One region of the Streptomyces sp. NPDC057280 genome, then DNA from elsewhere that is predicted to be linked to it. Evidence: riboswitches for the same ligand, from Rfam matches in the RefSeq annotation. Region 1 holds a riboswitch; each other region holds the start of a gene.

What was found. A riboswitch is a leader RNA that binds a small molecule or an ion and turns the genes downstream of it on or off. The one in region 1 is predicted to bind cobalamin.
Region 2: another riboswitch for cobalamin. It lies ahead of ACFUO4_RS26735 (CbtB-domain containing protein); the one in region 1 lies ahead of ACFUO4_RS15085 (ABC transporter substrate-binding protein).
Region 3: another riboswitch for cobalamin. It lies ahead of ACFUO4_RS22875 (ribonucleoside-diphosphate reductase subunit alpha); the one in region 1 lies ahead of ACFUO4_RS15085 (ABC transporter substrate-binding protein).

Annotation. Positions count from the first base shown of each region.
Region 1 is NZ_JBHUYR010000002.1:1,001,196-1,008,142, reverse strand. It holds gene ACFUO4_RS15090 (FecCD family ABC transporter permease) at 1-964, opposite strand, end outside; gene ACFUO4_RS15085 (ABC transporter substrate-binding protein) at 961-2,010, opposite strand; cobalamin riboswitch at 2,064-2,240, opposite strand; gene ACFUO4_RS15080 (short-chain fatty acyl-CoA regulator family protein) at 2,255-3,670, opposite strand; gene aceA (isocitrate lyase) at 4,061-5,350, shown strand; gene aceB (malate synthase A) at 5,434-6,947, shown strand, end outside.
Region 2 is NZ_JBHUYR010000004.1:630,505-637,451, forward strand. It holds gene ACFUO4_RS26710 (carboxylesterase/lipase family protein) at 1-940, shown strand, start outside; gene ACFUO4_RS26715 (hypothetical protein) at 960-1,310, opposite strand; gene ACFUO4_RS26720 (DUF6479 family protein) at 1,459-1,809, opposite strand; gene ACFUO4_RS26725 (ferredoxin) at 1,954-2,319, shown strand; gene ACFUO4_RS26730 (histidine phosphatase family protein) at 2,434-2,997, opposite strand; cobalamin riboswitch at 3,092-3,248, shown strand; gene ACFUO4_RS26735 (CbtB-domain containing protein) at 3,286-3,507, shown strand; gene ACFUO4_RS26740 (CbtA family protein) at 3,533-4,297, shown strand; gene ACFUO4_RS26745 (acyl-CoA dehydrogenase family protein) at 4,435-5,613, shown strand; gene ACFUO4_RS26750 (oxygenase MpaB family protein) at 5,623-6,465, shown strand; gene ACFUO4_RS26755 (tetratricopeptide repeat protein) at 6,528-6,947, shown strand, end outside.
Region 3 is NZ_JBHUYR010000003.1:931,150-938,096, reverse strand. It holds gene ACFUO4_RS22895 (YbdD/YjiX family protein) at 1-156, shown strand, start outside; gene ACFUO4_RS22890 (DUF3311 domain-containing protein) at 323-577, shown strand; gene mctP (monocarboxylate uptake permease MctP) at 574-2,202, shown strand; gene ACFUO4_RS22880 (GNAT family N-acetyltransferase) at 2,307-2,810, shown strand; cobalamin riboswitch at 2,833-2,993, shown strand; gene ACFUO4_RS22875 (ribonucleoside-diphosphate reductase subunit alpha) at 3,116-5,473, shown strand; gene ACFUO4_RS22870 (ribonucleotide-diphosphate reductase subunit beta) at 5,473-6,486, shown strand; gene ACFUO4_RS22865 (hypothetical protein) at 6,547-6,947, shown strand, end outside; gene ACFUO4_RS22860 (hypothetical protein) at 6,927-6,947, opposite strand, start outside.

The DNA of each region.
Region 1 (6,947 bases):
CGATGAGGGACGTCACCACGCCCACTGGGACCTCCTGGGGGTCGAGGACGGTTCGGGCGAGGGTGTCCGCCCAGACCAGGAAGACGGCTCCGGTCAGCGCGGTGACCGGGAGCAGGCGGGCGTGTCCGGCACCGGTGAGGGCGCGGGTGGCGTGCGGGAGGACCAGGCCGACGAAGCCGATCGCGCCGGCGCAGCTGACCAGGACGGCCGTGAGCAGTGCGGTAGCGCACAGCAGGACCAGGCGGGTGCGGGCGACCCGGACGCCGAGGCCGGCGGCGGCCTCGTCGCCGAAGGCGAACGCGTCGAGCGTACGGGCGTATCCCAGGCAGACGATGAGGACAACCGCCAGGACGACCGCGCACAGCAGTACTTGTCCCCAGTCGGCGCCGGTGAGTGAGCCGAGCAGCCAGAACAGCACGCCCCGGGTGGTCTCGGCGTCGGCCGAGGTGAGGACGATGAACGAGGTCAGTGCGGAGAAGAGCTGCATGGCGGCGACTCCGGACAGGACAACCCGGTCGGTGCTGCCGCCGAGGGTGTGGCTGAGCAGCAGTACCAGGGCGAAGGAGAGCAGCGCGCCGAGGAAGGCGCCCGCCGACAGGGAAACCGCTCCCCCGCCCACGCCGAGGACGACCACGGCGACCGCTCCCGTGGACGCGCCGGAGGAGACACCCAGGACGAAGGGGTCGGCGAGCGGGTTGCGCAGCAGCGACTGCATGACCGCCCCGCACACGGCGAGTCCGGACCCGCACACGGCGGCGAGCAGGGTGCGCGGCATGCGCAGGTTCCACACGATGCCGTCCCGCAGCGGCGCCAACGTACTTTCACCGAGGCCGAGATGGGCCGCGACGGACGCCCAGACGTCCCCCGTGGAGATGTCGGCCGGACCGAACGTCACGGCCACGGCGACCGAGGCGAGCAGCGCGGCCAGTCCGCCGCCGGTCAACAGCGACGTACGGAGGCTCACTTGGCGAGTCCGAAGTCCCGCAGACCGGCCGCGACCTTCTCGATGCCCTCGATGGTGCGGATGGACGGGTTCATGGCCTGCCCGCTGAGCAGGACGTAGCGCTTCTTCTTCACCGCGGTGAGGTTGCGGGTGGCGGGGTTGGTCTCCAGGAAGCGGATCTTGGCCTTGGCGGTCTCAGCGGTCTGCTGCTTGCGTGTGAGGTCGCCGATCACGATGACGTCGGGGTCGCGGTCGGCGACGGTCTCCCAGCTGATCTGGGGCCATTCGTCGTGGGTGTCGGCGAAGGCGTTCTTCGCGCCGACCGCGCGGGTGATGGCACCGGGCGCGCCGCAGCAGCCGGCGAGGTAGGGCGACTGGGAGTTGGCGAACCAATACATGAGGGAGACGCCAGAGGCGTTCAGCCCGGTGGTCGCCGTACTCACCCTCTTCTTCAGCGACGCGACCAGCTGTTCACCCCGGGCGTCGACGCCGAACGCGTGCGCGAGGTCGCGTATCTCGCCGTACACCGCATCGAGGGTGAGCGGCGTGCTGCGCGATCCGTCGCCGCCGCTGTCGTTGTCCTTGCCCGAGCAGTCAGACGGGGAGACGTACGTGGGCACGCCCAGCTTCTCGAACTGCTCGCGGGTGGCGACCCCGCCCTTGCCGAGGGTAGAGACGAACGAGGCGGTGACGAAGTCAGGTTCGGCGTCCAGGACCTTCTCGAAGGAGGGCGCGTTGTCGGCAAGGCGCGGTACGGACGCGTTGGCCTTCTCCAGGCCCTTCATCACCGGGTCGGTCCAGGTCGCCGTACCGGCCATGCGGTCGGCGAGACCGAGGGAGAGCAGGATCTCGGTGGTGCCCTGGTTGAGGGAAACGGCCTTCTTCGGAGCCGACTTCAAAGCGACCTTGTGGCCGCAGTTGTCGAGGGTCACCGGGTAGCCGGCGGTGGAGGCTTCCTCCGACTTCGCGTCTCCGTCGCCGGAGGAGCCGCAGGCGGTGAGCAGCAGGGCGGAGGCGAGGAGGAACGCCGGAGTACGGAGCGGGGCAAGGGCGCGGAGCACGGGCATGCCTTCGGGGTCGGGGCTCGTACGCGGAGCCTGGCCTACGGACGTCCCCCGCGCCGGGGCGCGGAGGTGCCAGCAGGTCTTCGGACTCGGGTTCGTCCGGCCGGGGCGCCTTCCCGGTCTCCCAGTGACGTCGTGCCCCGCCCGTCCCCCTCACCGCTGCGCGTCAGTTCCGGATTCGCACCGGATTCCCTGGCCTCGGGTGTGGCTCGACTGGCCCGCTGAGGCTATCAAGTGCGTCGTACGGTCAGGTGGTGTGATCGGTCACGGGGTAGGGCACGAAGGTGCTGGTGTGCTGGTCGATGCGCAGGGGCCGGCCGAGCGGTGGTGCGCCCCGCTGAGGGCAGTCGAGGCGTTCGCAGACGCGGCAGCCCATGCCGATGGGGGTGGCGGCGGAGGCGCTGGTGAGGTCGAGGCCGTCGGCGTAGACGAGGCGGTGGGCGTGGCGGATCTCGCAGCCGAGGCCGATGGCGAAGGTCTTGCCGGGCTCCCCCCAGCCGCCGCGGTGCCGGGTGATCGCGCGGGCCGTCCACAAGTACCGCTGCCCGTCGGGCATTTCGGCGATCTGGACGTGGATGCGGCCGGATGCGGCGAACGCCTCGTAGACGTTCCAGAGGGGGCAGGTGCCGCCGGCGCGGGAGAAGTGGAAGCCGGTGGCGGACTGGCGCTTGGACATGTTGCCGGCGCGGTCGACGCGGACGAAGGAGAACGGAACGCCCCGCAGCCGGGGGCGTTGGAGGGTGCTCAGGCGGTGGCAGACGGTCTCGTAGCCGAGGCCGTAGCGGTCGGTGAGGAGTTCGATGTCGTAGCGCACCTCTTCGGCTGCCGTGTGGAAGGCGGTGTAGGGGAGGATCAGCGCGGCGGCGAAGTAGTGGGCGATGCCGATGCGGGCCAGGGCGTGGCTGGGGGTGCCGGGTGCGAAGTCTTCGGCGGCCTGGCGGTCGAGTTCGTCGCCGTATTCGAGCAGGGCGAGCTGGGTGGCCATGCGGAAGGCGCGCTGGCCGGGGCGCAGGCGGGCGGAGATGTGGAGGGTGCGGGTCGCCTCGTCGTAGTGGTGCAGGCGGTCGCCGGGTTCACCGGTCAGATTGACACCGTGGTGGTCGGCGAGGCGTGCGGTGAGGACGCGCAGGACGTCGCCGGGTCGGATGGCAATCTCCCGGGCGAGTTCCTCGGCCGCGAGGTCGGTGTCGTGGAGGTAGTTCTGGCGGCGGTAGAAGAAGTCGCGGATCTCCTCGTGCGGCGAGCGAGGTGAGCGCGGTGCGGCCGGGTCGGTGTCGCGGGCGTCGGTGGCGCCGGCGAGGCGTTCGGCGAGGAGGTGGTTGCGGCGGCCGAGGTCGAGCAGGACCTGGGCGACACTGGGCATCCGGGAGGCCAGCTCGGCGAGGTCGGTCGGGCTCACCCGGGCCGCAGTGATCTCGCCGGCCAGGGTCTCGCGCAGGTCGGCCGTCAGGCGGCTGGTGTCGCGTTCGGAGAAGAAGGCCGGGTCGACGCCGAACGCCTCGGTCAGCCGCAGCAGCACGGGCACGGTGAGCGGGCGGGAGTCGTGCTCCATCTGGTTCAGGTAGCTCGGCGAGATGCCCAGCACCCGGGCCAGCTCGGCCTGGCTCATCCCGCGTTCCTCACGCAGGCGTCGCAGCCGCGCCCCCGCATAGATCTTGCTCACCGCACTCCTCCCTCCCTTTCCTCGGCGTCCGGGGTGCGGTCAGCGTACGTGATCAGGACCGCGAGAGGATCCTTCGCAAACTTGGCAAACGGCGGGCCGAAGATTCGCAGAAATTGGCAATCATCCACGGTTGATGGCACTGAGTGCCAATGTCACAGTCGTTGTGCGGCCCGCCGGAACCCGGCGACCACCGCCCGCAACCGGGGCGCGATTCATGCCCTGACGTCGGAGATCCCGGCGAGGGCGGGCGTCTGACCGGCAGCATTGCTCACCTCCGCCGCACGGGCGGCACGGCGGGCCGCACCCGAGCTTCACGACACACAGTGCCATCCCTGTTCGCCCGGACCGGGAGCTTGGCAGACGCAACAGACCGAGGAGACGGTGACAGTCATGGCAGAAGCGAGGACGAGCACGCAGGCGGCCGGGGAACTCGCCCGGCGCTGGGCCACCGACCCCCGCTGGCAGGGCATCGAGCGCACCTACACCGCCGAGGACGTCGTACGGCTGTCCGGCAGCGTCCGCGAGGAGCACACACTGGCCCGGCGTGGTGCCGAGCGGCTGTGGCGCCAGCTGCACGAGCTCGACTACATCCATGCCCTCGGCGCTCTGACCGGCGGCCAGGCCGTCCAGCAGGTCAAGGCGGGTCTCCGGGCCATCTACCTCTCCGGCTGGCAGGTCGCCGCCGACGCCAACCAGGCCGGGCACACCTACCCCGACCAGAGTCTTTACCCCGTCAACTCCGTTCCGCAGGTGGTGCGCCGGGTCAACAACGCCCTCCTGCGTGCCGACCAGATCGCCACCGCCGAGGACGCCGGGGACACCACCGACTGGCTGGCGCCGATCGTCGCCGACGCCGAGGCCGGGTTCGGCGGTCCGCTGAACGCCTTCGAGCTGACCAAGGCGATGATCGCGGCGGGCGCGGCGGGCATCCACTACGAGGACCAGCTCGCCTCCGAGAAGAAGTGCGGCCACCTCGGCGGCAAGGTCCTGGTGCCCACCTCGCAGCACATCCGCACCCTCAACGCGGCGCGCCTGGCCGCCGACATCGCCGATGTCCCGACCGTCATCGTCGCCCGCACCGACGCCCTCGCCGCCAACCTGCTGACCAGCGACGTCGACGAGCGCGACGCCCAGTTCGTGACCGGCGAGCGCACCGCGGAAGGCTTCTACCGCGTGCAGAACGGCATGGCGCCGGTCATCGCCCGCGGTCTGGCCTACGCCCCGTACGCCGACCTGATCTGGGTGGAGACCGGCACCCCGGACCTGGCCCAGGCCCGCGAGTTCGCCGAGGCGATCCACGCCCGGTATCCGGGCCAGTTGCTCGCCTACAACTGCTCGCCGTCCTTCAACTGGAAGGCCGCCCTGGACGACGACCAGATCGCCAAGTTCCAGCGGGAGCTGGGCGCGATGGGCTACCGCTTCCAGTTCATCACCCTGGCCGGGTTCCACTCCCTCAACCACGGCATGTTCGACCTCGCCTGCGGCTACGCCGAGCACGGCATGACCGCCTACGTCGACCTCCAGGAGCGGGAGTTCGCCGCCCAGGAACACGGGTTCACGGCGGTCAGGCACCAGCGTGAGGTCGGCACCGGCTACTTCGACCTGGTCTCCACCGCCGTCAACCCCGCCTCCTCCACCACCGCGCTGGCCGGCTCCACCGAGGAGGAGCAGTTCCACTAGGCCGCCCGTCACGGCCCGGCCCCCTGTCCGAACGGGGGCCGGGCGGCAGTCCCCGCCACCCGCTCCCCGTTCAGGAGTCCTGGATGTCCACCACCCTCACCCGGAGTCCGCGTGTCCTGGCCGCGCCCGGCGACCGGCACGACGAGATCCTCACCCCCGCCGCCCTGGACTTCATCGGCCGGCTCACCGCCGAGTTCGGTGAGCGCCGCGCGGGCCTGCTGAAGGAACGCCGGCGGCAGACGCTCCGGCTCGCGGCCGGTTCCCCGCTCGACTTCCCCATGGTCACCTCCGCCGTCCGCGCCGACCCCACCTGGCGCGTCGCGCCACCCGCCCCCGGCCTGATGGACCGCCGCGTCGAGATCACCGGCCCACCCCAGCGCCGTATGGCCGTCAACGCCCTCACCTCGGGTGCGAATGTGTGGATGGCCGACTTCGAAGACGCCACCGCACCCACCTGGGACAACATCATCGGCGGCCAGATCGTCCTGCTGGACGCCATCGAGCGACGCATCGACTTCACCACCGACGACGGCAAGCACTACCGGCTCGGCGCCGACGACCGGCTCGCCACCATCGTCGTACGGCCGCGCGGCTGGCACCTCGACGAGGAGCACCTGGAGTACGACGGCCGCCCCGTGCCCGCCGCGCTCGTCGACTTCGGCCTCTACTTCTTCCACTGCGCGCAGCGGCAGATCGACGCCGGACACGGCCCGTACTTCTACCTCCCCAAGCTGGAGAACCGCTACGAGGCCCGTTTGTGGAACGACATCTTCGTCACCGCCCAGGATCTGCTCGGCATCCCGCGCGGCACGATCCGGGCGACCGTTCTCATCGAGACGATCACCGCTGCGTTCGAGATGGAGGAGATCCTCCACGAACTGCGCGAGCACAGCGCGGGGTTGAACGCGGGCCGTTGGGACTACCTGTTCAGCCTCATCAAGACCTTCGGCCACCGCACCGACTTCCTCCTGCCCGACCGCTCCAAGGTCACCATGACCGCGCCCTTCATGCGGGCCTACACCGAACTCCTCGTCCGCACCTGCCACCGGCGCGGGGCGCACGCCATCGGCGGCATGGCCGCCCAGGTGCCCGCCAAGGACCCGGCCGCGAACGAAGCGGTCCTCGCCACGGTGCGGCTGGACAAGGAACGCGAGGCGGAGGGCGGCTTCGACGGCTCCTGGGTCGCCCACCCCGGACTGGTGCCGGTCTGCCGGGAAGTCTTCGACACCGTCCTCTGCGAGCGGCCCCACCAGCTCGACCGCACGAGGGAGGACGTCGAGGTGACCCCCGCCGACCTGCTGTCGGTGCGCCGCGTCAGCGGCCCGCCCACGCCCGAGGGCGTCCGCACCAACATCGCTGTGGCGCTGGGCTACTTCGACGCCTGGCTGGGCGGGCAGGGCGCGGTCGCCATCGACGGCCTGATGGAGGACGCGGCCACCGCCGAGATCGCCCGGGTGCAGATCTGGCAGTGGCTGCGCCACCGGGTCATCGACCGCGAGTCAGTTCTCAACGTGCTCGACGAGGAGGCCCTCGCCCTGACCGCGGTCCGGCCCTGGGCTCCGGTCGAGGAAGCACGCAGGCTCTTTGAACGGACGGC
Region 2 (6,947 bases), on a different contig from region 1:
CGCCGCGCTGCTGGCCATGCCGAAGGCACGCGGTCTGTTCCGCCGGGCCATCGCCCAGAGCGTGCCGGGCACGTACTTCTCGGACGCGCTGGCCCGGGACATCGGCGAGGCCCTCGCCGGGGAGCTCGGACTGCGCCCGACGGTCGCCGACCTGGCGGGCGTGGACCCGCGCAAGCTGCCCGAGGCGGGGGCCGCGCTGGCCGGCCGCATGCGCGCGTTCCTGCCCCGGTGGGGCAAGGTCGCTCTCACCGCCACCCCGTACTCACCGGTCGTGGACGGAGACGTCCTGCCGGTCGTGCCGTGGACCGCTCTGGCAGAGGGCGCGGGCCGGGACGTGGAGCTGATCGTCGGCCACAACCGTGACGAGTACCGGCTGTTCCTGATGCTGGGCGGGCTGCTCGGCAAGGTCGACGACCAGCTGGCGTCCGCCGCGCTGGCCGCGTTCGGACCGGCGGCCGACGCCGGACAGGCCTATCGCACCGCGTTCCCCGACGCCTCGGCGGAGCAGCTCCTCGAACTGGTCCAGTCCGACTGGCTGTTCCGCATGCCCTCCCTGCATCTGGCGGACGCGCAGACGATCGGCGGCGGCCGGGCTCACCTCTACGAACTCACCTGGTCCGCCCCGGTCCACGACGGCACGCTCGGGGCCTGCCACGGCCTGGACGTCCCCCTGGTCTTCGGCTCGCGGGGCGGCGGACTGGGCAGCATGCTGATCGGCCCCGAGCCCACGCCCGAGACCGAACAGCTCTCCGCGTACATGCGGTCCGCGTGGACCGCCTTCGCGAGCACGGGCGACCCCGGCTGGCCCGCGTACGACCCCGAGAACCGGCTCACCCGGCTCCTCGACACCGAACCGACGGTGACGGCGTACCCGGAGGACGCCTCACGGCGGCTGTGGGACCGGCACGTGTACGAGGCGCTGCCCCTGAGCGCGGGCTGACCGGTCCGGCGGGCCGGTCCTAGGCGCGGTCGCCCTTCGGCCTGCCCCGCTGGTCGGGGGTGCCGTGCGGGGGCGGGCTGTGCGGTTCCGGCGACGTCGTCGGTGACACGGGGGAGCCGTGGCGTCCCGCGCGCGCCTCGGGGCGCAGCGCCTGGGGGTCGCCGGACGTCGGCTCGGCGCCGGCGTCAAGCTGCTCCAGGCGCGCGGTCAGCACCTCGGTCACCGGGAGCCGGTCGGCGTGGGTGCGCTCGTAGGAGAGCAGCGTCTCCACCTCCTCCGGGGCCAGTGACCGCACGCGGCTCTCCAGACCGCCGATGGGCAGGTGGTCGTAGTCGGGCAGCGGCAGGGCGCCGCGACCGCCGTCGGCCATGGAACTCACTTCCCTCGGTGCTGTGCTCTGCACGGGCCCGCGGGCCGAGCACCGACCCCGGCGCCGTGCTGTACGGGCCCGCGGGCCGAGCACCGGCCCCGGTGCCGCTCTGTACGGGCCCGCGGGCCGCGGATCGACGACCGCCCGGTCACCCGCCGCCGAACGATCCGCTCTTGCCGTCGGTCCACCGGCGGCGGGACTTCTCGGGCCCGGTCCGGGTGCTGCTGTTGCCGAAGGCGGGCATCTCGTGCGGGGTGAGGCGGTGGTCGCTTCTCGGCACCTCGTCGGGCTCCCTGTTCTCCGCCACCTCGCGGACGGGCCCGCCCTCCGGCAGCCGCGGCTGCTCCTCGGGGCGCGGCGGCGGGAGCTCCCGGCGACGGACGCGCGCGCCCATCCAGAAGGCGCCCAGCAGCAGGGCGACGACGACCAGACCCGCCACGATCAGCCCGACGCCCAGGGCGCCGCGACCCGCGGCCATCTCCATCCATGCGCTAGTCATGATCCCGCGAGTACCCCCGCCGTCCGGTGTGAACCCGACACCGTGACCGGCGGCCCCTGCGAACCCGACGGCCGTGACCGGCGGAAACCTGCGGCACAGGGGTTTGACGCGAAATGCGGCGGCTACCCGCGCGGTGTGACAGCGATGACACCCCAACAGGAGCTCATCCGGTTCCTGGAGGACCGCTTCGCGTGTGCGCAGGCGTGCACCGAGTGCGCCCGGGCATGCGCGGTGCGTGCCAGCCTCGTGGATCCGGACGGGACCGAGCAACAGGAACTCGTACGACGCAAGGGCATCATGTGCGCGGAGGTGTGCGACGCCACGTGCCGGGTGCTGTCCGAGCAGAACCGGCTGGACGAGGGCGGTATCCGCGTCCAGCTGGAGTGGTGCCGGACGGTCTGCCTGGAATCCGCCCACGCCTTCGACGGCGAGCCGGGAGCGGAGGACGCGGCGAAGGCCTGCCGGGAGTGCGCCCAGGCATGCACGGACTTCATGGCCACGCTGAACTGAGGCGGGCGTTTCCCTCGGAGTGCCTCAGAAGAAGCTTCAGAGGAGTTTCCGAGGGGCTTCTGAAGGGCCTCAGAAGGGCTTCTGAAGCGGCTCAGAAGGACTTCAGAAGGAGCTTCAGAGGGGCCGCCCCATCCGGACGTTCCAGCGCCCCGCTCGCCCGCTGAGTTCGACGGCGGTGAGCGGTGGTACGTCCGTGCGCCAGAAGGCCGGCCCCGGCACCCCCAGCGCGTGGACGAGCGCCGCGCGGACGATCTCGGGTTCGGCCACGGCGATCGTCCACCCCGTCTCCGCGGCCAGTGCGTCCAGCCATGCCCCGACCCGTGCGCACAGCGCGGCCACCGACTCCCCGCCGTGCGGCGTCGCTTCGGGGTCGGACAGCCAGCGCGTCAGCGCCTCCGGCTCCGCGGCACCCACCTCGGCCAGCGTCGACCCGCGCCAGCGCCCTGTGTCGAGGGCGGCCAACTCCGGTGCGTCCAGGGCGTCGAGACCGAGCGCGCCGGCCGTCTCACGGCAGCGCACGGTGGGGGAGGAACAGACCCGGTGTGCCGTCGGGAGCGTGCCCGCGGCGGCCTTCGCGCCGCGCAGGCCGGAGGCGTCCAACGGCCAGCCGTCATCGAAGCGGGCCTCCCGCAGGGCCTCGCTGATCGCGGGTGAGATCAACATCACTCGGCTCGTCATCCGCCCATTCCCCCGCTCAACACCCTTTCTGTACCGCCTATTTGACATGCGCACAGCGCTCCAGGGGCGCTTGTGGCCGGACCATGCGCTCTTGGCCCCATCCCTCCCACGCGGTACCTTCTCGTCGATATCGACGACGGTTCGGTGGAAGCCGGTGGGATTCCGGCACGGTCGCGCCACTGTATGCCGGGCACGCGCCTCAAAGGGTGCGGGCCGGGTGAGTCAGACCCGCCCCGTCGTCCTGTGCACCACCGAGACGGGACGCGAGTTCCCCCAGGAGGTCCTGCCATGGCGCAGACCGTCGCTCAGCCGACAACCAGTTCCACCGCCGTACCCGCCAAGCTGCCGATCGGCGCCATCGCCCCCTGGGCGGTCTTCTTCGGCGTCCTGATGCTGGTCCTGCTCTACTTCGTCGGCGCCGAACAGGGCGCCACCTCCCTGCTGTCCGGCGAGGGGGTCCACGAGTGGGTGCATGACGCCCGCCACCTGCTCGGCTTCCCGTGCCACTGACAGCGGCGAGGAAGCGTATCCGCGCATGAACTCCGCAACTGTCAGAAACCTCCTGGTCCGCGGCATGCTCGCGGGCCTCGTCGCGGGACTGGCCGCGCTCGTCGTCGCGTACTTCCTCGGGGAGCCGCGCGTCGACCAGGCCATCGCCTTCGAGGAGGCCCACGCGCACGAGCACGGCGGCGAGGAACTGTTCAGCCGTACGCTCCAGTCCACCGCGGGCCTGTCCACCGGCGTCCTCGTCTACGGGGTCGCCTTCGGGGGCATCGCGGCGCTGGCGTACTGCTTCGCGCTCGGCCGGATCGGCCGCTTCGGGCCGCGCGCGAGCGCGCTGCTCCTGGCGGTCGCCGGGCTGGTCGCGGTGTACGTCGTGCCGTTCCTCAAGTACCCCGCCAACCCGCCGGCCGTCGGTGACCCCGACACGCTCGACCAGCGGACCGCGCTGTTCTTCCTGATGATCGTCCTCAGCGTGCTGCTGACGGTGGGCACGGTCATCCTGGGCAAGCGGCTCGCACCCCGGCTGGGCAACTGGAACGCCACCCTCGCCGCGGGCGCGTTCTTCGTCCTCGTCGTCGGGCTGGCGTACGCGTTCCTGCCGTCGTTCAACGAGGTGCCGGAGCACTTCCCGGCCGCCCTGTTGTGGCAGTACCGGCTCGCCGCGCTCGCCGTGCAGGTGACCCTGTGGACCGCCTTCGGGCTGGTCTTCGGGCTGCTGGCGGAGCGGCAGCTCGCACCGAAGCCGGCCGAGCGGTCGGCGGGCGCGGACACCCGGCCGGCTCCCGTCGCCCACTGAGCAGTTCACCACCGAACGGGCCCTCGCATCGCGGGGGCCCTTTCGTATGCCTCGGTGCGGCCTTGCCATTCCCTATTTCTGGAACACGTTCTACCGTGTGCGCCGTCAGGACCGGTCCCGGGGAGCCTGGAGGCGCCGTGCATCTCGCATACACACCCGAGCAGCAGCGGCTGCGCACCGAACTGCGCGCGTACTTCGCCGCGTTGGTGCCGGACGACGCGAACGCCCGGCACGGCGACCGGCGTGAGCAGAAGCGCTTCTACCGCGAGATCATCCGGAAGCTGGGCGCCGACCGCTGGCTGGGCGTGGGCTGGCCCAAGGAGTACGGCGGCCGCGGACTCACCGCGATGGAACAGTTCATCTTCTTCGACGAGGCCGCCCAGGCCGGCGTCCCGCTGCCGCTGATGGCCCTGAACACGGTCGGCCCGACGATCATGCGGTACGGCACCGACGAGCAGAAGGCCTACTTCCTCCCGAAGATCCTCTCCGGCGAGATCGACTTCGCGATCGGCTACAGCGAGCCCGACGCCGGTACGGACCTGGCGTCCTTGAAGACGCGCGCGGTGCGAGACGGAGACGAGTACGTCGTCAACGGCCAGAAGATCTGGACCACCAACGGCGACACGGCGGACTGGGTGTGGCTCGCGACCCGCACCGACCCGGCCGCGCCGCCGCACAAGGGCATCACCATGCTCCTGGTCCCGACCACCGAGCCCGGCTACTCCTGCACCGTCATCAACACCCTCGCCGGCCATGACACCACCGCCAGCTACTACGAGGACATCCGCGTCCCCGTCTCGCGCCGGGTCGGCGAGGAGAACCAGGGCTGGCGGCTGATCACCAACCAGCTCAACCACGAGCGCGTCACCCTCGCCGCCCACGGCACCATGGCGATCCGCGCCCTGCACGACGTCCAGCGCTGGGCCATGGAGACCAAGCTCGCCGACGGCCGCCGCGTCGTCGACCTGCCCTGGGTGCGCCGCCGTCTCGCCCAGACCCATGTGAAGCTCGACGCGATGAAGCTGCTCAACTGGCAGATGGTCAACGCCGTCCAGAACGGCACGCTCACCCCCCAGGACGCCTCCGCCGTCAAGGTCTACGGCTCCGAGGCCCGCCGCGAGGCCTACGCCTGGCTCATGGAAGTGGTCGCCGCGGCGGGCGCCCTGAAGGAAGGCTCCGCGGGCACGGTCCTCCACGGCGAACTGGAGCGCGGCTACCGCTCCGCGGTCATCTTCACCTTCGGCGGCGGCAACAACGAGATCCAGCGGGAGATCATCTCGTGGATCGGTCTGGGGATGCCGAGGGTGCGGCGTTAGCCTGCGGGTATGGCAGATCCGGGGCTGTTCACGCCGAACTCGGTCACCTGGCAGATGCACGGCGACCCGATGATGTGGGTCGCCGGTGTCCGTGCGTTGTATCTCCAGGCGCTTCATCCGCGTGCCGTGCGCGGGGTCATGCAGAACTCCGACTTCCGGCAGGACGCCTGGGGCCGGCTGCTGCGCACCGCGAACTTCGTCGGGACCACGACGTACGGCACCACGGAGGCCGCCGAACGGGCCGGCGCCCGGGTGCGGAAGATCCACCGCATGCTGTCCGCGACCGACCCCGACACCGGCGAGACGTACGGCGTCGACGAACCCGAGCTGCTGCTGTGGGTGCACTGTGCGGAGATCGACTCCTACCTGCACGTCGCCCGGCGCTCCGGATTCCGCCTCACCGACGAACTCGCCGACCGCTACATCGCCGAACACCGGGTCAGTGCCCGCCTGGTGGGCCTCGACCCCGACGCCGTACCGGCGAACCAGGCCGAGATGGCCGCCTACTTCGAGAAGGTGCGGCCCGACCTCGCCGCCGGACCCGAGGCGCGCGCCGTGGACGACTTCCTGCTCCGTCCGCCGACGCACCCCCTGCTCGTCCCGGCGCGCGCGGTGCTGTGGCGGCGCGTGGCACACCTGGCGTACGCCGCCCTGCCGCCGTACGCCCACGAGTTGTACGGCAGACCGGCCCCGCGACCGGCCACCGTCACCCGCCAGTTGCGTGTCACGGGCACCCTGTTGCGCTGTGTTCCCGCACGTCTGCGCTGGCAACTGCCGCCCAAACACATCCTCCGCGCCATGTCACGGCTCGGCCCCGGCTCCCGCCCGGCACCGTACAAAGTCGGGAGATAGCTCGCCATACTGGACGGACCAGGGGTGGAGCGGCGCGACTTCGACGGGGGCGATCGCAGCAGATGGGGGACAGCAAACTGATCCAGGGCCGCTACCGGTTGCTCGACCTGATCGGGCGCGGCGGCATGGGCGAGGTGTGGCGGGCCCGCGACGAGTCGCTGGGCCGCCATGTCGCCGTGAAGTGCCTCAAGCCGCTCGGCCCTTCCCACGACCAGACCTTCACCCGCGTCCTGCGCGAGCGGTTCCGGCGGGAGGCCCGCGTCGCCGCCGCCCTCCAGCACCGCGGGGTCACCGTCGTCCATGACTTCGGCGAGGACGACGGCATCCTCTACCTCGTCATGGAGCTGCTGGAGGGCCGCAACCTCAGCCAGCTCCTGGAGGACAACAAACAGCATCCGCTGCCCGTCGCGGACGTCGTCGACATCGCCGACCAGGTGGCGGCCGCACTCGCCTACACCCACCAGCAGGGCATCGTGCACCGG
Region 3 (6,947 bases), on a different contig from region 1:
GTACGGGAGTTGACCGACGAGTCGGCCTACGACCGCTATGTCGCGCACGTCCGCCGGGACCACCCGCAGGCGGACGTACCGACCCGGCGGGAGTTCGAGCGGATGCGGACGGACCGGCAGGAGGCGGACCCGCGCCAGGGCTTCCGCTGCTGTTGAAGCCCGCTGCCGAAGCCGCTGTCGAAGCCGCTGTTGACACCGATGTCGGACCTTCACTGAATCGACATACCGATATGCGGACGAGGTCTTCCACTCCTGTCACACCGTGACCTAGATTGCCTGCGCGTTACACGGTGATCAGTGATGAGGGGATCGGAGCCGCCGCATGTCATCAGATTCGCCCGAGGCCAGACCACCGGTGGTGACGCCGGTCCGCGTGGTCATCGCCCTCTGCCTCTTCGCGCCCTTCGTGGCGATGCTGTGGGTGGGGTCGTACGCGAAGGTCGACCCGGCCTTCATCGGCATCCCGTTCTTCTACTGGTACCAGATGCTGTGGGTGCTGATCTCCACCGCGCTGACGATGACCGCGTACAAGCTGTGGCAGCGTGACCAGCGCGCCCGTCCTGGAGGTACCAAGTGAACGACGGCGTGAACGGCGTCGCGCTCGGCGTCTTCATCTTCTTCTTCCTGGCCGTCACGGTCATGGGCTTCCTCGCCGCGCGCTGGCGCAAGGCCGAGAACGAGCACAGCCTCGACGAATGGGGCCTGGGCGGACGGTCGTTCGGCACCTGGGTCACCTGGTTCCTGCTCGGCGGCGACCTCTACACGGCGTACACCTTCGTCGCCGTCCCCGCGGCCATCTACGCGGCGGGCGCGGCCGGCTTCTTCGCCGTGCCGTACACGATCCTCGTCTACCCGCTGATCTTCACCTTCCTGCCCCGCCTCTGGTCGGTCTCGCACAAGCACGGCTATGTGACGACCTCCGACTTCGTGCGCGGCCGCTTCGGCTCCAAGGGCCTGTCGCTCGCGGTCGCCGTCACCGGCATCCTCGCGACGATGCCGTACATCGCCCTCCAACTCGTCGGCATCCAGGCGGTCCTGGACGTCATGGGTGTCGGCGGCGGCGAGGACACCAACTGGTTCGTGAAGGACCTGCCGCTCCTCATCGCCTTCGGTGTGCTGGCCGCGTACACCTACTCGTCCGGCCTGCGCGCCCCCGCGCTGATCGCGTTCGTGAAGGACACGCTGATCTACATCGTCATCGCGGTGGCGATCATCTACATCCCGATCAAGCTGGGCGGCTTCGACGAGATCTTCGCCAAGGCGGGCGAGGCGTACAGCCAGACCAACCCGGCGACGGGCGCGCCGCGCGGTGCGCTGGTGCCGGGCGAGCCGGGCCAGTGGACGTACGCCACGCTGGCGTTGGGCTCCGCGCTCGCGCTCTTCATGTACCCGCACTCGATCACCGCGACGCTCTCCTCCAGGAGCCGTGAGGTGATCCGCCGCAACACCACGATCCTGCCGCTGTATTCGCTGATGCTGGGTCTGCTGGCGCTGCTGGGCTTCATGGCGATCGCGGCCGGAGTCAAGGTCACCAACGGCCAGTTGGCGATCCCGCAGCTGTTCGAGAACATGTTCCCGGCGTGGTTCGCGGGTGTGGCCTTCGCGGCGATCGGCATCGGCGCGCTGGTCCCCGCGGCGATCATGTCCATCGCGGCGGCGAACCTGTTCACCCGCAACATCTACAAGGACTTCATCAAGCCGGACGCGACCGCGGAGCAGGAGACCAAGGTCTCCAAGCTGGTGTCCCTGCTGGTGAAGGTCGGCGCGCTGGTCTTCGTCCTGACCATGGACAAGACGGTCGCCATCAACTTCCAGCTCCTGGGCGGCATCTGGATCCTCCAGACCTTCCCGGCCCTGGTCGGCGGCCTGTTCACCCGCTGGTTCCACCGCTGGGCGCTGCTCGCCGGCTGGGCGGTCGGCATGATCTACGGCACGGTCGCCGCGTACGGCGTGGCCTCGCCGACGCAGAAGCACTTCGGCGGCTCCGCGAAGGAGATCCCCGGCATCGGCGAGATCGGCTACATCGGCCTGACGGCGTTCGTGCTGAACGTGGTGGTCACGGTGGTCCTGACGTTCGTCCTGAGGGCTCTGAAGGCCCCGGAGGGCGTGGACGAAACCAGGCCGGAGGACTACACGGCGGACGCCGGAGACCCCGGTGTCCAGGTGGAACTTCCGCCCGCGACCGCAGGAGCCTCGCACTGACGCCCTAGGGGCGCGGGGAACTGCGCGAGCAACCACGACGAACTCCGCAGCGGGCCGCCGACATCAAGAGCAACGGCGGCCCGCTTTCGTGCACACTCACCTGCATGGACATACAGATCCGGGCAGCGAACCCCACCGAATACGACGAACTCGGCGAGATCACCGCCCAGGCCTACATCCAGGACGGCCTCCTCGCCTTCGGTGAGAGCGACTGGTACCTCGGTGAACTGAGAGACGTCGGCAAACGGGCGGCCGCAGCCGAGGTCCTCGTCGCCGTCCAGGACGGCGTCCTCCTCGGCACCGTCACCTACGTCCCCTCGACCGGCGGCGCCATGGCCGAACTCTCCCGTCCCGGCGAATCGGAGATCCGCATGCTGGCCGTGGCCCCGGAGGCCCGCGGCAGAGGCGCCGGACAAGCCCTCGTACAGGCCTGCGTCGACCGCGCCAGGGCCGCCGGGGACAGCGGCATGGTCCTGTCGACCCAGCCCGTCATGCGCGCGGCCCACCGCATCTACGAACGCCTCGGCTTCGTCCGCGCCCCCCACCGCGACTGGCAGCCGATCCCGGGCGAGGAGTTCACGCTTCTCACCTATGAGTTGACGCTCTGAAGTCGCCGCGACACAACATCTAGGGGTGCCACTCGAACCCGGCACAAGATGTATGCTCATGCTCGCTGTCGCCGCAGGGGAATCCGGTGCGAATCCGGAACTGTCCCGCAACGGTGTACTTGTGCATGCCTTGTGTGTGTACGGGAGTCAGTCCGAGGACCTGCCGACAGCGTGCCCAGGCCGCCGTGGCCCGGGTGCCATGACGTCCGGGCCTCGCGGAGTGGGCCGGTGGACGCGACGCCCCGTGCGCTCGTGCTGCCTGCTGCCCTCCACCAGGCCCCTGCCGAGCGAGGGAGAGCCCCCACGTGACCATCGCGCCAGCCGATCCGGCTTCAGCGGTCCAGGCGGAGAACGACGGTCCCGGTACCGCCCTGTTGCGGACCCTGACCGAGCTGACCGCCGACCTGCCCGACGCCGACCCCGGACGGGTCGCCGCCGCCGCGCTGCGCGGCCGGTCCGCGAAGGCCGACGAGGCGGAGCTGCGCGAGCTGGCGACGGAGGCCGCCGCCGGACTCATCTCCGAGGACCCCGCCTACTCCCGGCTGGCCGCCCGGCTGCTGACCATCAGCATCGCCGCCGAGGCCGCCTCCCAGGGCGTCACGTCCTTCACCGAGTCCGTCGAGGTCGGCCACCGCGAGGGCCTGGTAGCCGATCGCACGGCGGAGTTCGTACGGGTGCACGCCGCACGGCTCGACGCGCTGATCGACCCGGCCGCCGACGACCGCTTCGGCTACTTCGGTCTGCGTACGCTCCACAGCCGCTATCTCCTCCGGCACCCGATCACCCGCCAGGTCATCGAGACGCCCCAGCACTTCATGCTGCGCGTGGCGGCGGGCCTCGCCGAGGACGACACGACCCGTGCCCTGGACGAAGTCGCCGCGCTCTACGGGCTCATGAGCCGCCTCGACTACCTGCCGTCCTCCCCCACGCTGTTCAACTCCGGCACCCGGCACCCCCAGATGTCGTCCTGCTATCTCCTCGACTCCCCGCTGGACGAGCTGGACTCCATCTACGACCGCTACCACCAGGTCGCCCGCCTCTCCAAGCACGCCGGCGGCATCGGCCTGTCGTACTCCCGCATCCGCAGCCGCGGTTCGCTGATCCGCGGCACCAACGGGCACTCCAACGGCATCGTGCCGTTCCTGAAGACGCTGGACGCCTCGGTGGCCGCGGTGAACCAGGGCGGCCGGCGCAAGGGCGCCGCGGCCGTCTACCTGGAGACCTGGCACTCCGACATCGAGGAGTTCCTGGAGCTGCGCGACAACACCGGTGAGGACGCCCGGCGTACGCACAACCTGAACCTCGCGCACTGGATCCCGGACGAGTTCATGCGCCGCGTGAACGCCGACGCCGAGTGGTCGCTGTTCTCCCCGGCCGACGTGCCCGAGCTGGTGGACCTGTGGGGCGAGGAGTTCGACGCCGCGTACCGCAAGGCCGAGGCGGCCGGCCTCGCCAAGAAGACGATCCCGGCCCGTGACCTGTACGGCCGCATGATGCGTACCCTCGCGCAGACCGGCAACGGCTGGATGACCTTCAAGGACGCCGCCAACCGCACCGCCAACCAGACGGCGCTGCCCGGCCATGTCGTCCACTCCTCCAACCTCTGCACGGAGATCCTGGAGGTCACGGACGACGGCGAGACGGCGGTCTGCAACCTGGGTTCGGTGAACCTGGGCGCGTTCGTCGACGCGGCGACCGGCGACCTGGACTGGGACCGCCTCGACGCCACCGTCCGCACCGCCGTGACCTTCCTCGACCGCGTGGTGGACATCAACTTCTACCCGACCGAGCAGGCGGGCCGGTCCAACGCCAAATGGCGTCCCGTGGGCCTCGGCGCGATGGGGCTCCAGGACGTCTTCTTCAAGCTGCGGCTGCCCTTCGACTCGCCGGAGGCCAAGGCCCTCTCCACGCGGATCGCCGAGCGCATCATGCTCGCCGCGTACGAGGCCTCCACCGACCTCGCCGAGCGCAACGGTCCGCTCCCGGCGTGGGAGAAGACCCGTACCGCCCAGGGCGTCCTGCACCCCGACCACTACGACGTGGAGCTCACCTGGCCGGAGCGCTGGGCGGCGCTGCGCGCGCGGATGGCCACCACGGGCCTGCGCAACTCCCTGCTCCTCGCCATCGCGCCCACCGCCACCATCGCCTCGATCGCGGGCGTGTACGAGTGCATCGAGCCGCAGGTCTCCAACCTCTTCAAGCGCGAGACGCTGTCCGGCGAGTTCCTCCAGGTCAACTCCTACCTGGTGGCCGAGCTGAAGCAGCTCGGCGTGTGGGACGCGCAGACCCGGGAGGCGCTGCGCGAGTCCAACGGCTCGGTGCAGGGCTTCACCTGGGTGCCGCAGGACGTCCGCGACCTGTACCGCACGGCGTGGGAGATCCCGCAGCGCGGCCTGATCGACATGGCCGCCGCCCGTACCCCGTTCCTGGACCAGTCGCAGTCGCTGAACCTGTTCCTGGAGACGCCGACCATCGGCAAGCTCTCCTCGATGTACGCGTACGCCTGGAAGCAGGGCCTGAAGACGACGTACTACCTGCGCTCGCGCCCGGCGACGAGGATCGCCCGCGCGGCACAAGCCACCGTCCCCGTACAGCAGGCCGCCGACCCCGAGGCCGTCGCCTGCTCCCTTGAGAACCCCGAGTCCTGCGAGGCCTGCCAGTAATGACCAGCGAAGCCAAGAACCTTCTCGACCCGGGCTTCGAGCTGACCCTCCGCCCCATGCGCTACCCGGACTTCTACGAGCGCTACCGGGACGCGATCAAGAACACCTGGACCGTCGAGGAGGTCGACCTCCACTCGGACGTCGCCGACCTGGCGAAGCTGTCCCCGGAGGAGCAGCACCTGATCGGCCGGCTGGTCGCGTTCTTCGCGACGGGTGACTCGATCGTGGCGAACAACCTGGTGCTGACGCTCTACAAGCACATCAACTCCCCCGAGGCGCGCCTGTATCTCTCCAGGCAGCTCTTCGAGGAAGCGGTCCACGTCCAGTTCTACTTGACGCTGCTGGACACCTACCTCCCCGACCCGGAGGACCGGGCGGCGGCGTTCGCGGCGGTGGAGAACATCCCGTCCATCCGGGAGAAGGCCGAGTTCTGCTTCAAGTGGATCAACGAGGTCGAGAAGCTGGACCGCCTGGAGTCGCAGGCCGACCGGCGCCGCTTCCTGCTCAACCTGATCTGCTTCGCCGCGTGCATCGAGGGCCTGTTCTTCTACGGTGCCTTCGCGTACGTCTACTGGTTCCGCAGCCGGGGTCTGCTGCACGGTCTCGCCACCGGCACCAACTGGGTGTTCCGCGACGAGACCATGCACATGAGCTTCGCGTTCGACGTGGTCGACACCGTCCGCAAGGAGGAGCCGGAGCTCTTCGACGACCGGCTCCAGCAGCAGGTCACGGACATGATGCGGGAGGCGGTCGAGGCGGAGCTGCAGTTCGGCCGCGACCTGTGCGGTGACGGTCTGCCGGGCATGAACACCGACTCGATGCGCCAGTACCTGGAGTGCGTCGCCGACCAGCGCCTGACCCGCCTGGGCTTCGCCCCGGTGTACGGCTCGGAGAACCCGTTCTCCTTCATGGAGCTCCAGGGCGTCCAGGAGCTGACGAACTTCTTCGAGCGCCGCCCGTCCGCGTACCAGGTCGCCGTGGAGGGCACGGTCGACCTGGACGAGGACTTCTAGCCCCACGCCATGGATCCCTTCTCGCCTCCGGCACGTCAGAGAGGCGAGGAGGGATCCGTCATGCGTCGTAGTATCACTGGCTTCGCCTTCGCGGCCCTGCTGCTGGCCGGATGCGGCACCGGCTCCGGCGGCGACAGCGGGGCGACGGTGTCGCCGTCCGACTGCGCGGCCGTGCCGGAGCTCCACGCCTCGGACAGCGGCCGCACGGTGTGCCTCGCGGTGGGCGGAACCGTCCGGGTCGCGCTGGACGGGACGAAGAGCCGTCCCTGGCGGCCCGTGAAGGCCGACGGAAGCGGGCTGGAAGCCGTCAACAGCGGCTTCGTCCTGCTGCCCGGGGACGCGAACGCCTCGTTCCGCGCGGCCTCCGAGGGCCACGTCCGGCTCAGTTCGTCCCGCCCGCTGTGCGCCACCGAGTCCGGGCGGGTCGCCTGCCAGGGGATTCAGGAGTGGTGGGTCACCGT